One region of the Bradyrhizobium sp. CIR48 genome, then DNA from elsewhere that is predicted to be linked to it. Evidence: predicted binding sites of a transcription regulator. Region 1 holds the regulator's gene; each other region holds the start of a gene.

Region 1 (4,590 bases):
GAGCACCACGCGCTGAAGAACATCAACCTGACGCTCGGCGCCAACCGCGTCACGGCGTTCATCGGCCCGTCGGGCTGCGGCAAGTCGACCCTGCTGCGCATCTTCAATCGGATGTACGATCTCTATCCGGGCCAGCGCGCCACCGGCCAGCTCATGCTGGACCAGACCAACGTCCTCGATCCCAGGCTCGACCTCAATCTGCTGCGCGCCCGGGTCGGCATGGTGTTCCAGAAGCCGACGCCGTTCCCGATGACGATCTACGAGAACATCGCCTTCGGCATCCGCCTCTACGAGAAGATCTCGAAGTCCGAGATGGACGACCGCGTTGAGAAGGCGCTGCGCGGCGGCGCGCTGTGGAACGAGGTCAAGGACAAGCTCAACGCCTCCGGCCTGTCGCTCTCCGGCGGCCAGCAGCAGCGCCTGTGCATCGCCCGCACCGTCGCGGTGCGTCCTGAAGTGATTTTGTTCGACGAGCCCTGCTCGGCGCTCGATCCGATCTCGACCGCCAAGGTCGAGGAGCTGATCCAGGAACTGTCCGAGAACTACACGATCGCGATCGTCACCCACAACATGCAGCAGGCGGCGCGCGTCTCCGACAAGACCGCCTTCATGTATCTCGGCGAGCTGATCGAGTTCGACGACACCAGCAAGATCTTCACGTCGCCGAGCGACCGGCGCACGCAGGATTACATCACCGGCCGGTTCGGCTGAGGAGACGCGACATGGGTACTGAACATACCGCAAAGGCTTTCGACACCGACCTCCAGGAGCTCACCCGCCTGGTCGCCGAGATGGGCGGCATCGCCGAGCGCATGATCGTCGATTCCGTCGACGCGCTGATCCGCCGCGACGTCGCGCTCGGCCAGCGCGTCGTCACCATCGACGCCGAGCTCGACGCGCTGCAGAAGCGCATCGAGGAACGCGCGGTGCTCACCATCGCCCGCCGGCAGCCGATGGCGGTGGATCTGCGCGAGATCGTCGGCGCCATGCGCGTTGCGACCGACCTCGAGCGCATCGGCGACCTCGCCAAGAACATGGGCAAGCGCGTCGCCGCGCTGGAGACCGACTTCCATCCGCTGAAGCTGTTCCGCGGCCTGGAGCACATGACCGACCTCGTGCAGCAGCAGGTCAAGTCGGTGCTGGATGCCTATGCCGCGCATGACCTGCCGGCGGCGATGGCGGTGTGGAAGGGCGACGAGGAAGTCGACGCGATCTGCACCTCGCTGTTCCGCGAGCTCCTCACCTACATGATGGAGGATCCGCGCAACATCTCGTTCTGCATCCATCTGATGTTCTGCGCCAAGAACATCGAGCGGATCGGCGACCACGCCACCAACATCGCCGAGACCGTGTTCTACATGATCGAAGGCCAGGCGATCACCGACAAGCGGCCGAAGGGCGACATGACCACCTTCGCCACGACGGTCCCGAATACCTGAAGACTTGAAGGAGCGACGACCCGATGGGCGCACGCATTATGGTGGTTGAGGACGAGGAAGCTCTCACCGAGCTGCTTCGCTACAACCTCGAAGGCGACGGCTATGATGTCGAGACGGTCATGCGCGGCGACGACGCCGACACCCGCCTCAAGGAGCACATCCCGGACTTGATCGTGCTCGACTGGATGCTGCCGGGCCTGTCGGGCATCGAGCTGTGCCGGCGCCTGCGCACCCGGCCCGACACCAAGCAGCTGCCGATCATCATGCTCACCGCGCGCGGCGAGGAGAGCGAGCGGGTGCGGGGACTTGCGACCGGCGCCGACGACTACATCGTCAAGCCGTTCTCGGTGCCGGAGCTTTTGGCGCGCGTGAAGGGCCTGCTGCGGCGCGCCAGTCCTGAGCGGCTCGCGACAGTGCTGGCCTATGGCGACATCGAGCTCGACCGCGACAAGCGCCGCGTGGCGCGCTCGGGCCGGCCGATCGATCTCGGCCCGACCGAATATCGCCTGCTGGAGTTTTTCCTGGAGCATCCCGGCCGCGTGTTCTCGCGCGAGCAGCTGCTCGACAGCGTCTGGGGCCGCGACATCTACATCGATGAGCGCACTGTCGACGTCCATATCGGCCGCTTGCGCAAGCTGCTCAATCTCGGCCGCGAGCAGGACCCGATCCGTACCGTCCGCGGCGCTGGCTACGCGCTCGACGACCGCTTCGCGAAGGCGGAGCAGACGTAAGGTTTGCTGGCGTTGGCTTTGGCGGGCTGCCGCCGCATTCTCCGGTGTCGTCCCTGCGAAAGCAGGGACCCATAACCACAGGCAGTGGTTTGGCGAAGACTCGGAGTGACCATCTCGCGCGACAACTGCGCCTTGTGGTTATGGATCCCCGCGTTCGCGGGGATGACACCGAGTTGGTTGAGCCGTCATCGTGCGACGGCTGCCGTCGTTGCGATCAGCTAAATCCGCTCAGCGCGGACCCGGCTTCGCCGGCGCGCGCCGGCGATCCGCCGCCGGCTGATACGCCACGCGCGAGTGCTGGGCGCAGTAGGGCAGGCCGGACAGTGCCTTGCCGCCGCAGAAGAAGAAATCCGGGCTCGAGGGATCGCCGACCGGCCAGTGGCAGGTCGCCTCGTTGAGCTCGAGCAGCGACAGCCGCTGGCCCATCGGCACCACGTTGTCATAGGTGACGGGTTCAGCCTCCACCTCGACCTCGAAGGCCTGCGCCAGCGCGGTGTTGCCGCGCGCGATGGGGCGGGTCACCCGCATCATGTGCTGCGCGGGACGCGCCTTGCGCGGCCGGGGCGCTGCCGATGAAGGGCTCTTGGCGCGGCCGGACAGACCGAGCCTGTGCACTTTGCCGATCACGGCATTGCGGGTCACATTGCCGAGCTCAGCTGCGATCTGGCTGGCCGAAAGTCCGGCCTCCCAGAGCTTTTTCAGCTGCTCGACGCGATCGTCGGACCAGGTCAAAACCGTCATTGCACCCTTTCCCTCGCTACGCGCCAGCCATCCTGGGGCCTCGCAGCGATTGCCTAAGCCTTCAAAAACCCGTGCCGTCAGAATCCCTTAAGGCTCGCCGGGCGCGTGACTGACGCCCGAACGTTTACGCCGGTACAAGAGGACTCTTGGGATCAGAACCGCTGCACGAGATGTCGTATCTGACAATCCAAACGCTACAATATGGCGTGACTCCCGCGCAAGAGTCCGCCGACTCGCTTCCACATGTTCCGTGGTGAAAACCCGCAAAATCGGCACCGCAAGACTACGGATTCAGCGTTTCCTGAGGCTTTCCGGGCGGCATTGACACCCGTCTTGCCAAGCATAAGATAGTCCCGCGTGCCGCCCTTAAAAGGCGGCACGTTTCGTTTTCCGGGCCGGTCGATGGTGCGTTGCGCAATGCACGCGTCACACCGTCCGCAACATTCAAGTGACATCATGACTAACAGCGCAGCGCCGCATTTGCTCCCCGTTTTCGCCAGAGCCGACCTCGGCTTCGAGCGCGGCGAAGGCTGCTGGCTGATCGCGACCAATGGCGATCGCTATCTCGATTTCACCTCGGGCGTGGCAGTGAATGCGCTCGGCCATTGCCACCCGCATCTGATCAAGGCGCTGCAGGAGCAGGCGACCAAGCTCTGGCACATGTCGAACCTGTTCCAGAGCCCGGACGGCGAGAAGCTCGCGAGCCGGCTTTGCAACGAAAGCTTTGCCGACTTCGTGTTCTTCTGCAATTCGGGCGCCGAAGCGCTGGAAGGTGTGATCAAGCTGGTCCGCCATCATCACTTCTCCAAGGGGCATCCGGAACGTTATCGCATCATCACCTTCGAAGGCGCCTTTCACGGCCGTACGCTGGCAACGCTCGCCGCGACCGGCTCTGCAAAATATCTCGAAGGCTTCGGCCCGCCCATGGAAGGCTTCGACCAGGTGCCGCATGGCGATATCGAGGCCGTCAAGAAGGCGATCGGCCCGCACACCGCCGGCATCCTGATCGAGCCGATCCAGGGCGAGGGCGGCGTGCGCTCGGCAACGCCGACCTTCCTCAAGGCGTTGCGCCAGCTTTGCGACGAGAAGGGCCTGCTGCTCGCCTTCGACGAGGTGCAGACCGGCATGGGCCGCAGCGGCGATCTGTTCGCCTATCGGCGCACCGGCGTCACGCCTGACGTGATGTCGCTGGCAAAGGCGCTCGGCGGCGGCTTCCCGATCGGCGCAGTGCTGGCGACCGCGGATGCGGCAGCCGGCATGGGGCCCGGCTCGCACGGCTCGACCTTCGGCGGCAATCCGCTGGCGATCTCCGCGGCCAACGCGGTGCTCGACGTCATGCTCCAGCCCGGCTTCTTCGACCACGTGCAGAAGATGTCGCTGCTGCTGAAGCAGAAGCTCGCCTCCGTGATCGACCGTCATGGCGATGTCGTCAGCGAAGTGCGCGGCGAGGGCCTTCTGATCGGCATCAAGGCCGTGGTGCCCTCCGGCGATCTCGTCGCGGCGCTGCGCAATGAAAAACTGCTCACGGTCGGGGCCGGCGACAATGTCGTGCGTTTCCTGCCACCGCTGATCGTGACCGAAGCCGAGATCGAGGACAGCGTCGGGCGGTTAGAGCGCGCCTGCGCCGCGATCTCGTCCAGCCAGACCAAGCGGGCGGCAAGCTGATGAGCAAGTCCCCG
Region 2 (4,590 bases), on a different contig from region 1:
GGCGCCTCGAAGCCAAGGCCCGATTGTTCCACGATCTTGCGCACCAGCGAGAAGCCGTTCGAATGCACCCCCGATGAGGCGAGGCCAATGACGGCGTCGCCGGCCGCGATGTCCTTGCGCGGCAGCAACGTCCCCCGCTCCGCGGCACCGACGGCAAAGCCGCCGAGGTCGTAATCGCCGTCCTTGTACAGGCCGGGCATCTCGGCGGTCTCGCCGCCGATCAGGGCGCAGCCGGATTCGCGGCAGCCTTCGGCGACGCCTGCGACGATCGAGGCCGTGGCTTCCGGATCGAGCTTGCCGCAGGCGAAATAATCCAGGAAGAACAGCGGCTCGGCGCCCTGCACCACGAGGTCGTTGACGCTCATGGCGACGAGGTCGATGCCGATCCCGCCATGCAGGCCGGTCTCGATCGCGATCTTGACCTTGGTGCCGACGCCGTCGGTCGCGGCCACGAGGACCGGATCCTTGAAACCGGCCGCCTTGAGGTCGAACAGGCCGCCGAAACCGCCGATCTCGGCGTCGGCGCCCGGCCGTGCGGTGGCGCGCACCATCGGCTTGATCAGGTCGACCAGGCGGTTGCCCGCATCGATATCGACGCCTGAATCGGCGTAAGTGAGGCCGTTTTTGCGGTCGGTCATGCCCGATTTCCAGTGGGTTCGCGGCTGGTTACGTCGAATTCCGGGGACGCGCAATGGCTCGCATGGCGCACCGCCGTATACTATGTAGAGATATCAACCGGTTCAGCCTCCCGAGAGGCCGGATTCGAGGTCAGACCGGGTGCCGGGAAGCGCTTTCGTGAGTATTCCGAACATCATTACCCTGGGCCGCATCATGCTGGTCCCGATCATCGTCTGGGCCATCGTGTCGAGCCAAATGGAGGTCGCGTTCGCCGTCTTCCTGATCGCCGGTATCAGCGACGCCGTGGACGGCTTCCTGGCCAAGCGCTTCAACATGACGAGCGAGCTCGGCGCCCTGCTCGACCCGCTCGCGGACAAGGCGCTGCTGGTCTCGATCTACATGGCGCTCGGCATCTGGGGCGCAATTCCGCGCTGGATCGTGATCCTGGTGGTCTCGCGCGACATCATGATCGTCGCCGCCGTGATCGTGTCCTGGCTGTTCGACCGGCCCGTCGAGATGAAGCCGTCGAAAGTGTCCAAGCTCAACACGGTTGCACAAGTGGCGTTCGCGGCGCTCGTGCTGGCGGCGCTTGCCTTCGGCTTCAAGCCGGCCCCTTATGATATCATCCTGATGGGCCTCGTCACGGTCTTCACGCTCTCCTCCGTGTCGCTCTATCTGGTCGAGTGGCTGCGGCACATGAGTACGATCGAGGCCAAATGAGAGGGGATGCGGCCCCGTAAAAGGCCAACTCCCGCTCGATACGTCCGACCTCTTCAAATGACGCCGGCGCGCCGGCATGGAGCAAAGCAAGCGTGCCAGGCCGCGTTCACCCCCGACAATTGGCGTTTTCGCTTCCGCATGCGGAGAGCCTCAGCCGGGACAATTTCCTCGAGGGACCGGCCAATGCAGCCGGCCTCGGCCTGATCGACAGCTGGCCGGAATGGCCGAACCGGATCATGTGGCTGGCCGGCCCGGAAGGAAGCGGCAAGAGCCATCTCGCCGCGATCTGGGCCGAGGAGGCCGGCGCCCGCTCCACCACGGCCAATGCGCTGACAGCTGCGGGCGTTCCGGGCACGCTCGCCACCGGTGCGCTGGTGATCGAGGATCTCAAGGCCAGGGAATTTGACGAACGCGCCCTCTTCCACCTGATGAACCTCGCCCGCGAGGATGGCGCCTACGTTCTGTTCACCGGACGCGAGGTGCCGGCCTCGCTGGAGATCGAGCTTCGCGACCTGCGCTCGCGTCTGCGCGCCGTTCCAGTGGTCGCGCTGCTGCCGCCCGACGACCAGCTCTTCCGCGGCCTGATCGTCAAATTCTGCGCCGACCGCCAGCTCACCGTGGATGAGAGCGTGGTCGGCTACCTCGCCACGCGCCTGGAGCGGTCCTCGGCCGCCGCCCGCCAAGCCGTGGAATTGCTCGACAGCGAAGCCCTGCGACTTGGCCGCCCGGTCACCCGGGCGCTGGCCGCCGAGCTGCTGCGGGACGCTTGATCGGCCACGCGGCCGCGCCCAAGGCCTACGCAAGCCCGCTTGACGCGGCGAAGCGGCGGAACATCAATGTCATCGAAACGTCATCGCTCTAACACATGCTCCGGCCGGTTTTGCGCATAAGTCGCAAATTGGGGCGAACTGGATGGACCGACTTCTGATGGACTCTGCGCAAGCTGTTGAAACTAAAGAAAAAGCCCCAGAGACCGAGAGCCTGCCGGCGATCGCATCGAGTCCCGAGCGATTCATCAACCGCGAGCTTTCCTGGCTGCATTTCAACCGCCGCGTCCTGGAGGAATCGGTCAATCCCAGCCATCCCATGCTGGAGCGGGTGCGATTCCTGTCGATTTCCGCAAATAACCTCGACGAGTTCTTCATGGTTCGCGTCGCCGGAATCAAGGCGCAGGTGCGCGAGGGCATTGCCGAACGCAGCCCCGACGGCCTGACGCCATCCGAGCAGCTCGCCCTGATCAACCGCACCGTCTCCGAACTCGCCTCCGACCAGCAGGCGATCTGGCGCGATTTGCGCGGCACTCTGGCCGATGTCGGCATCGTCCTGGTCGACGGCAAGGACGTCACCAAGGCGGAACGGACCTGGATCGAGGACTATTTCCTCAGCAACGTGTTCCCGCTGCTGACGCCGCTGGCGATCGACCCGGCCCACCCCTTCCCGTTCATCCCGAGCCTCGGCTTCACCATCGCGCTCCAGCTCACGCGCGCCGCCGATGGCAAGCAGATGAACGCGTTGATCCGCATGCCCGGCAAGATCGACCGCTTCATCCGCCTGCCGGCCGACGGCAAGGTGGTCCGGCTGATCTCGCTGGAGCAGGCGACCGCCCTGTTCATCAACCGCCTGTTCCCCGGCTACAATCTGCACGGCCAGGGCGCTTTCCGCATCATCCGCGACTCCGAGCTCGAAATCGAGGAAGAGGCGGAAGACCTCGTCCGCCTGTTCGAGACCGCGCTGAAGCGCCGCCGCCGCGGGTCGGTGATCCGGCTCGAGATCGATGCCAAGATGCCGGAGGAGCTGCGCAGCTTCGTGCAGCACGCGCTGTCGGCCGCCGACGACGAGGTGTTCCTGGTCGACGGCGTGCAGGCGATGAACGAGCTCTCGCAGCTCACTCGCCTCGACCGGCCCGATCTCGAATTCACCCCTTACGTGCCGCGTCATCCCGAGCGCGTGCGCGAGCATGGCGGCGACATCTTTGCCGCGATCCGGCAGAAGGATCTCGTCGTCCATCACCCCTACGAATCCTTCGACGTGGTGGTGCAGTTCCTGCAGCAGGCGACGCGCGACCCCGATGTCGTCGCGATCAAGCAGACGCTCTACCGCACCTCCAACAACTCGCCGATCGTGCGCGCGCTGGCGGAAGCCGCCGAGGCCGGCAAATCCGTCACCGCGTTGATCGAGCTGAAGGCGCGCTTCGACGAGGAAGCCAACATCCGCTGGGCGCGCGATCTCGAACGCGCCGGCGTGCAGGTCGTCTACGGCTTCCTCGAACTGAAGACGCACGCAAAACTCTCGATGGTGGTGCGTCGCGAGGGCGGCAGCCTCACGACTTACGTCCATACCGGCACCGGCAATTATCATCCGGTCACCGCGCGCATCTACACCGACCTCTCCTACTTCACCTCCGATCCGACCATCGGCCGCGATGCCGCGCGCGTGTTCAATTTCATCACCGGCTACGCCGCGCCGAGCGATCTGGAAAAAATGGCGGTGTCACCGCTGACCTTGCGCAAGCGCATCATCGAGCACATCCAGGGCGAGACCGCGCATGCGCGCCACGGCCGCCACGGCGCGGTCTGGATGAAGATGAATGCGCTGGTCGACCCCGACATCATCGACGCGCTCTACGAGGCCTCCCAGGCCGGCGTGCAGGTCGAGCTCGTGGTGCGCGGTATCTGTTGCCTGCGCCCCGGCATTCCCGGCCTGTCAGAGAACATCCGCGTCAAGTCGATCATCGGACGCTTCCTGGAACACGGCCGAATCTACTGCTTCGGCATGGGCCAGGGTCTGCCGAGCGCCAAAGCGGCTGTGTATATCTCCTCCGCCGACATGATGCCGCGCAACCTCGACCGCCGCGTCGAGGTGCTGTGTCCGCTGCAAAATCCCACGGTGCATCAGCAGGTTCTCGAACAGATCATGGTCGCGAATCTCAAGGACAATGAGCAGAGCTGGCAATTGTTGCCGGACGGGTCCTCAACGCGTATGAAGACCGCGAAGGGCGAAGAGCCTTTCAACGTCCACAACTACTTCATGACAAATCCGAGTCTGTCTGGCCGTGGAAAGTCGCTCAAGGAATCCTCGCCGCGTCGTCTCACGCGCCGGAACGAACGCCATCAATCCTGATCGGGGATGTTCGGCGTGAAGCGGCCGCGCAAGCGCGGCTCGAGCGTCGCGGTCATCGATATCGGTTCCAACTCGGTCCGTCTCGTCGTCTACGAGGGGCTGACGCGGAGCCTCATTCCGATCTTCAACGAG
Region 3 (4,590 bases), 160 kb from region 1:
CGCTTCGTCAGTTGCGGTCGTCGTGGCAACGCCCGCGGTCTTGGCGAAGAATTTCCGGATCGAGATCGCGTTCGTGGTGTCGTCGGAGCCCTGGTCGATCACCTTCAGCACGTCGGCGGGACCGAGGATCGCGGCGGTGACCTGCACGCCGCCGGTGCCCCAGCCATAGGGCATCGGCATCTCGCGGCTGGCGAACGGCACCTGATAACCGGGAATCGCGATCGCCTTCAGGATCGCACGGCGGATCATCCGCTTGGTCTGCTCGTCGAGATAGGCGAAATTGTAGGCGGGCGCGTTCATTCCGCGGCCTCCTTCATGGCATCAGGCGCCTGGGCGTCAGTGAATTCCTTGCGCAGCTTGCGGAGCAGGCCGAGCTCGGACTGGAAGTCGACATAATGCGGCAGCTTCAGATGCTCGACGAAGCCGGTGGCCTGGACATTGTCCGAATGCGACATCACGAATTCTTCATCTTGCGCGGGGGCGAGTGCCTCCTCGCCGAGCTCGCGGGCGCGCAACGCGCGGTCGACCAGGGCCATCGACATGGTCTTGCGCTCGCTCTGGCCGAAGGCGAGGCCATAGCCGCGGGTGAAGCACGGCGCTTCCGTCGCGGAGCCCTTGAACTGGTTGACCATCTGGCACTCGGTGAGCTCGATCGAACCGAGCGGCACGGCGAAGCCGACATCTTCCGCCGAAAATTCCACCTCGACCTCGCCGAAGCGGATCTCGCCGGCGAAGGGATGGTTGCGGCCATAGCCGCGCTGGGTGGAATAGCCCATCGCCAGCAAGAATCCTTCGTCACCGCGTGCGAGATTCTGAAGGCGCAAATCACGGTCCGCAGGGAAGTTCAGCGGCTCGCGGGTGAGGTCGCCGACGCTCGCGCCCTCCTCGGCCTGCGGCGAGGATTCGATCAGCCCGTCGCGGCCGAGGATGTCGGTCACGCGCGGCGTCGGCGCCGTCGAGGCCTCCGCCGTTGCCGGCGCCTCCGGCACGAAGCCTTGCGCGAGCGCGGGATCGAGCAGGCGATGGGTGTAGTCGAAGGTCGGCCCGAGGATCTGGCCGCCGGGAATATCCTTGAAGGTCGAGGACACCCGCCGCTGCACGCGCATCGCACCGGTGTCGACCGGCTCGCTCGCGCCGAAACGCGGCATCGTGGCGCGGAAGGCGCGAACCAGGAAGATCGCCTCGATCAAATCGCCGCGCGCCTGCTTGATCGCGAGGGCCGCGAGCTCGCGATCATAGAGCGAGCCTTCGCTCATGACGCGGTCCACGGCGAGGCCAAGCTGCTCCGAGATCTGGTCGAGCGTGACCTCCGGAACGCCTCGGTCGCCGCGCCGCTTGCCTGCGAGCAGGCGATGGGCGTTCTCGATGGCGCGTTCGCCGCCTTTGACTGCGACATACATGCTTCTAGCTTCCCTTGCTCACGATTCGCGTGGTGCGGGGGATCGCGACCACGGCATCATCGGCCACCAGCACCACATCGATGCCGCGCGGAAACAGCGCCTCGTTGATGTGCATACGCTCGAACAGATCGAACGGCTTGATCGACGCATTGAGCATGGCGGCGCCGTCGATGCCGGGACCGCGCAGCTCGAAGCTCCGTCCGGAGTCGAGGCTATCGACCTGCAGGATCACCGTGGTGGACCGATCCGGATATTCGCTGGTTCCGAGCGCGAAGCGTTCGAGCGGCGGCAGCGCACCGCCGTCGCTGATCAGCGCAAAACTCGCGATCGAGGAATCCTGCACCACGGGCGCGCCGGTGTGAAACTTCAGCCATTTCACCACGTTCGGGCTCTCCGCCAGCCGCGCGTCGAGCCAGAGCGGCGTGTCGTGGTCGAACAGCGTCAGCGCGATCGCGGCCGTGCCGCGCATCATCCTGTCGGGCGCCCCCGCCCCCGGTACGATGCGCTGGACCGAGCCCGGCCGCGCCATCGCGTCCATGACCGAGCGAAAGGTCGATTGCGCCGACAGCACCTTGTCGGCGAAGCCCGGCGGCAGTTCCGCAATCGTGGTCATGATCTCACCCCTCACCGCGCACCATGGTGTAGAAATCAACCTTCGTCGCAGCGGTCTCAGCCGCCGCCTGCTTGCGGCCAGCCATAAGCTGTTCACGCAACGGGGCGATAACGTCCCGCTCCACCACTCCGCCAAAATCCCTCGACTGCACCAGGGCGTCGCACAAAGCGATCAGCCGCGCTTTCTCGCCGTCGCGCCCGAGCGTGTAGCCGAATCCCACCTCGCCGCTCGCAAGCCGCACCGCGGCGCGCGACACCGTGGCTTCACCGAGATTGAACGGCGCGCCGTCGCCGCCGACCCGGCCGCGCAGCATGACGAGACCGTTTTCGGGCGCGCGCAAATCCTGATGTGCCGGGAGCGCCAAGTTGCGGAGGCGGGCGGCGATCTCGCCCGCCTCCGCGTGCGCCAGCACGGCCATGGCGGCCTGGCGCTGGGCTTGCTGGTTGTTGTGCAGGGTCACCTGATCCACCGAACCTTTGACAGAACTTGCCGCGCTGAAGTTGTCTATGATAATAGACAACTTCATACGGGAGCGCCATGACTGTTTCGTGACAAAGCTGTGATTTCTGGGCTAGGCTGGCCGGCGATATGAGCATGCAAGACACTGCGTCGTCCGGCGTCGCGCTATGGCGCCTCGTTGCCGACGGCATCGAGCGCGGCATCGCCGACGGCCGTTTCGCGGCCGGCGACAAATTGCCGGGCGAGATGGAGATCGCCGAAACCTATCGGGTGAACCGCCACACCGTGCGGCGCGCGCTGGCAGCGCTTGCCGAGCGCGGCCTGGTGCGCGCCGAGCGCGGCAGCGGAACTTATGTCGAAGCGCAGAAGCTCGCTTATCCCCTGCGCTCGCGCACGCGCTTCTCCGAGATCGTCGGCGCCGGTGGCCGCGAGCCGCGCGGTCAGTTGATCGAGGCGACCGACGATGTCGCGACCCACGAGCTGGCGCGTGAGCTCGGATTGAAGGCCGGCGCGCCCTTGGTGCGGATCGAGGCGATTCGCCTTGCCGACCGCACGCCGATCTGCGTCTCCACCACATGGCTGTCGGCGGAATTGTTTCCCGGCGCCGGTGCCGTGTTCGCGGCGACGCGCTCGATGACGAAGCTGCTGGAGCATTACGGGGTGCGCGACTATCGCCGCGGCGCGACCCGGATCACCGCCGGCATCGTCGACGCCACCGATGCGGCCCGGCTCGATCTCGCGCTCGGACGGCCGATCCTGGTGGTCGATGCCACCGACCACGATCTTGACGGCAAGCCGCTGATGACCAAGCATTCGCGCTTCGCCGCGGAGCGCGTGGAGTTTCTGGTGGAGTCGTAGGGGCTCTCTCCAAGAAACCGGAGCCGTAGGATGGGCAAAGGCGCACTTCGCGCCGTGCCCACGATCTTTCTCGATCGTTAAAAATCGTGGGCACGCTGCGTTTTGCCCACCCTACGGCACTTTTGATCAGGCCACGGCCCTGCGCCCAATGATCGCAAAGCGCAGCTTGCCCGAGATGAAATCGATCGCGGCGACGGCGACCAGGATCATCAGGATCAGGAACGACACCTTCTGCCATTCCAGCACGCGGATCTGCTCGGCGAGCTGCAGGCCGATGCCGCCGGCGCCGACGATGCCGATGATGGTGGCCGAGCGGGTGTTGGATTCGATGAAATAGAGCACCTGGCCAGCGATCACGGGCAGCACCTGCGGCAACAGCCCGAAACGGATCTCGTGCAGCGCACTGCCGCCGGAGGCGCGGATGCCCTCGACCTGCTTCTGGTCGGCGCCCTCGATCGCCTCCGAGAACAGCTTGCCGAAGGCGCCGAAATCCGACACCGCAATGGCGAGCACGCCGGCGAACGGGCCGAGCCCGACGACGTTGATCCACACCAGCGCCCAGATCAGCGTGTCGACACCGCGGATCGAATCCAGGACGCGGCGGACAGGAAAACGCAGGAGCTTCGACGGCACCACGTTGCGTGCCGCGAGCAGGCTGACCGGAAGCGCGAACACAGCGGCCAGCGTCGTGCCGAGCAGCGCGATCGACAGCGTCTCGCCGAGCGCCTTCAGATAGATCGGCAGTGAGGAGCCGGGATCGGGCGGGATCATCATCAAGGTGATCCAGCCGAGCTGGCTGAGACCTGCGAAGAAGCGCGACGGCGAGAAGTCGAGATCGACCAGGCCGTAAACGAGGATCGCGAACGCCGCGACGATCATCGCGGGTGTGGCAAGCCGCGCCGAGGCCGGCCGGTCGAACACATCCGGATAGCGCGCGCGAAGCTCTCGCGTGTCGACCGTTTGCCGCCTCGTCACGTCCGCGCCTCCTTGCCGAACAGGCGGCCGCGCAGCCAACCGGTGCTGATATCGATGATGAACACGGTGACGATGATGGTCAGCAGGATCGCGCTGACGTCCGAATAGTAGAATTTGCGGATCGCGACGACGAGCTCCTGGCCGATGCCGCCGGCACCGACGAAGCCCATCACGGAGGCTTCACGGACGTTGATCTCGAAGCGCAGCAGCGCGTAGCTCGCATAACCCGCGGTCACCTGCGGCACGACGGCGAAGCGCATGCAGGACAGCCAGCTCGCGCCGGTC

Evidence for each region. The regulator PhoB, encoded in region 1, activates phosphate uptake and scavenging genes when phosphate is short. The targets are predictions, from matches to a motif close to TGTCATNNANCTGTCAT.
Region 2: a site for PhoB is predicted at 2,176-2,192, ahead of GGD66_RS01860 (RNA degradosome polyphosphate kinase). Genes of this name have one in related genera too.
Region 3: a site for PhoB is predicted at 2,551-2,567, ahead of phnF (phosphonate metabolism transcriptional regulator PhnF). Genes of this name have one in related genera too.

The regions. Positions count from the first base shown of each region.
Region 1 covers NZ_JACIHG010000008.1:448,578-453,167, reverse strand. The annotation lists gene pstB (phosphate ABC transporter ATP-binding protein PstB) at 1-711, shown strand, start outside; gene phoU (phosphate signaling complex protein PhoU) at 723-1,439, shown strand; gene phoB (phosphate regulon transcriptional regulator PhoB) at 1,463-2,170, shown strand; gene GGD66_RS25995 (GcrA family cell cycle regulator) at 2,399-2,911, opposite strand; gene GGD66_RS25990 (aspartate aminotransferase family protein) at 3,368-4,576, shown strand; gene argF (ornithine carbamoyltransferase) at 4,576-4,590, shown strand, end outside.
Region 2 covers NZ_JACIHG010000001.1:379,138-383,727, reverse strand. The annotation lists gene purM (phosphoribosylformylglycinamidine cyclo-ligase) at 1-638, opposite strand, end outside; gene GGD66_RS01870 (CDP-alcohol phosphatidyltransferase family protein) at 796-1,338, shown strand; gene GGD66_RS01865 (DnaA ATPase domain-containing protein) at 1,431-2,108, shown strand; gene GGD66_RS01860 (RNA degradosome polyphosphate kinase) at 2,266-4,458, shown strand; gene ppx (exopolyphosphatase) at 4,474-4,590, shown strand, end outside.
Region 3 covers NZ_JACIHG010000008.1:289,954-294,543, forward strand. The annotation lists gene GGD66_RS25220 (alpha-D-ribose 1-methylphosphonate 5-phosphate C-P-lyase PhnJ) at 1-300, opposite strand, end outside; gene GGD66_RS25225 (carbon-phosphorus lyase complex subunit PhnI) at 297-1,400, opposite strand; gene phnH (phosphonate C-P lyase system protein PhnH) at 1,405-2,013, opposite strand; gene phnG (phosphonate C-P lyase system protein PhnG) at 2,018-2,482, opposite strand; gene phnF (phosphonate metabolism transcriptional regulator PhnF) at 2,602-3,330, shown strand; gene phnE (phosphonate ABC transporter, permease protein PhnE) at 3,457-4,305, opposite strand; gene phnE (phosphonate ABC transporter, permease protein PhnE) at 4,302-4,590, opposite strand, start outside.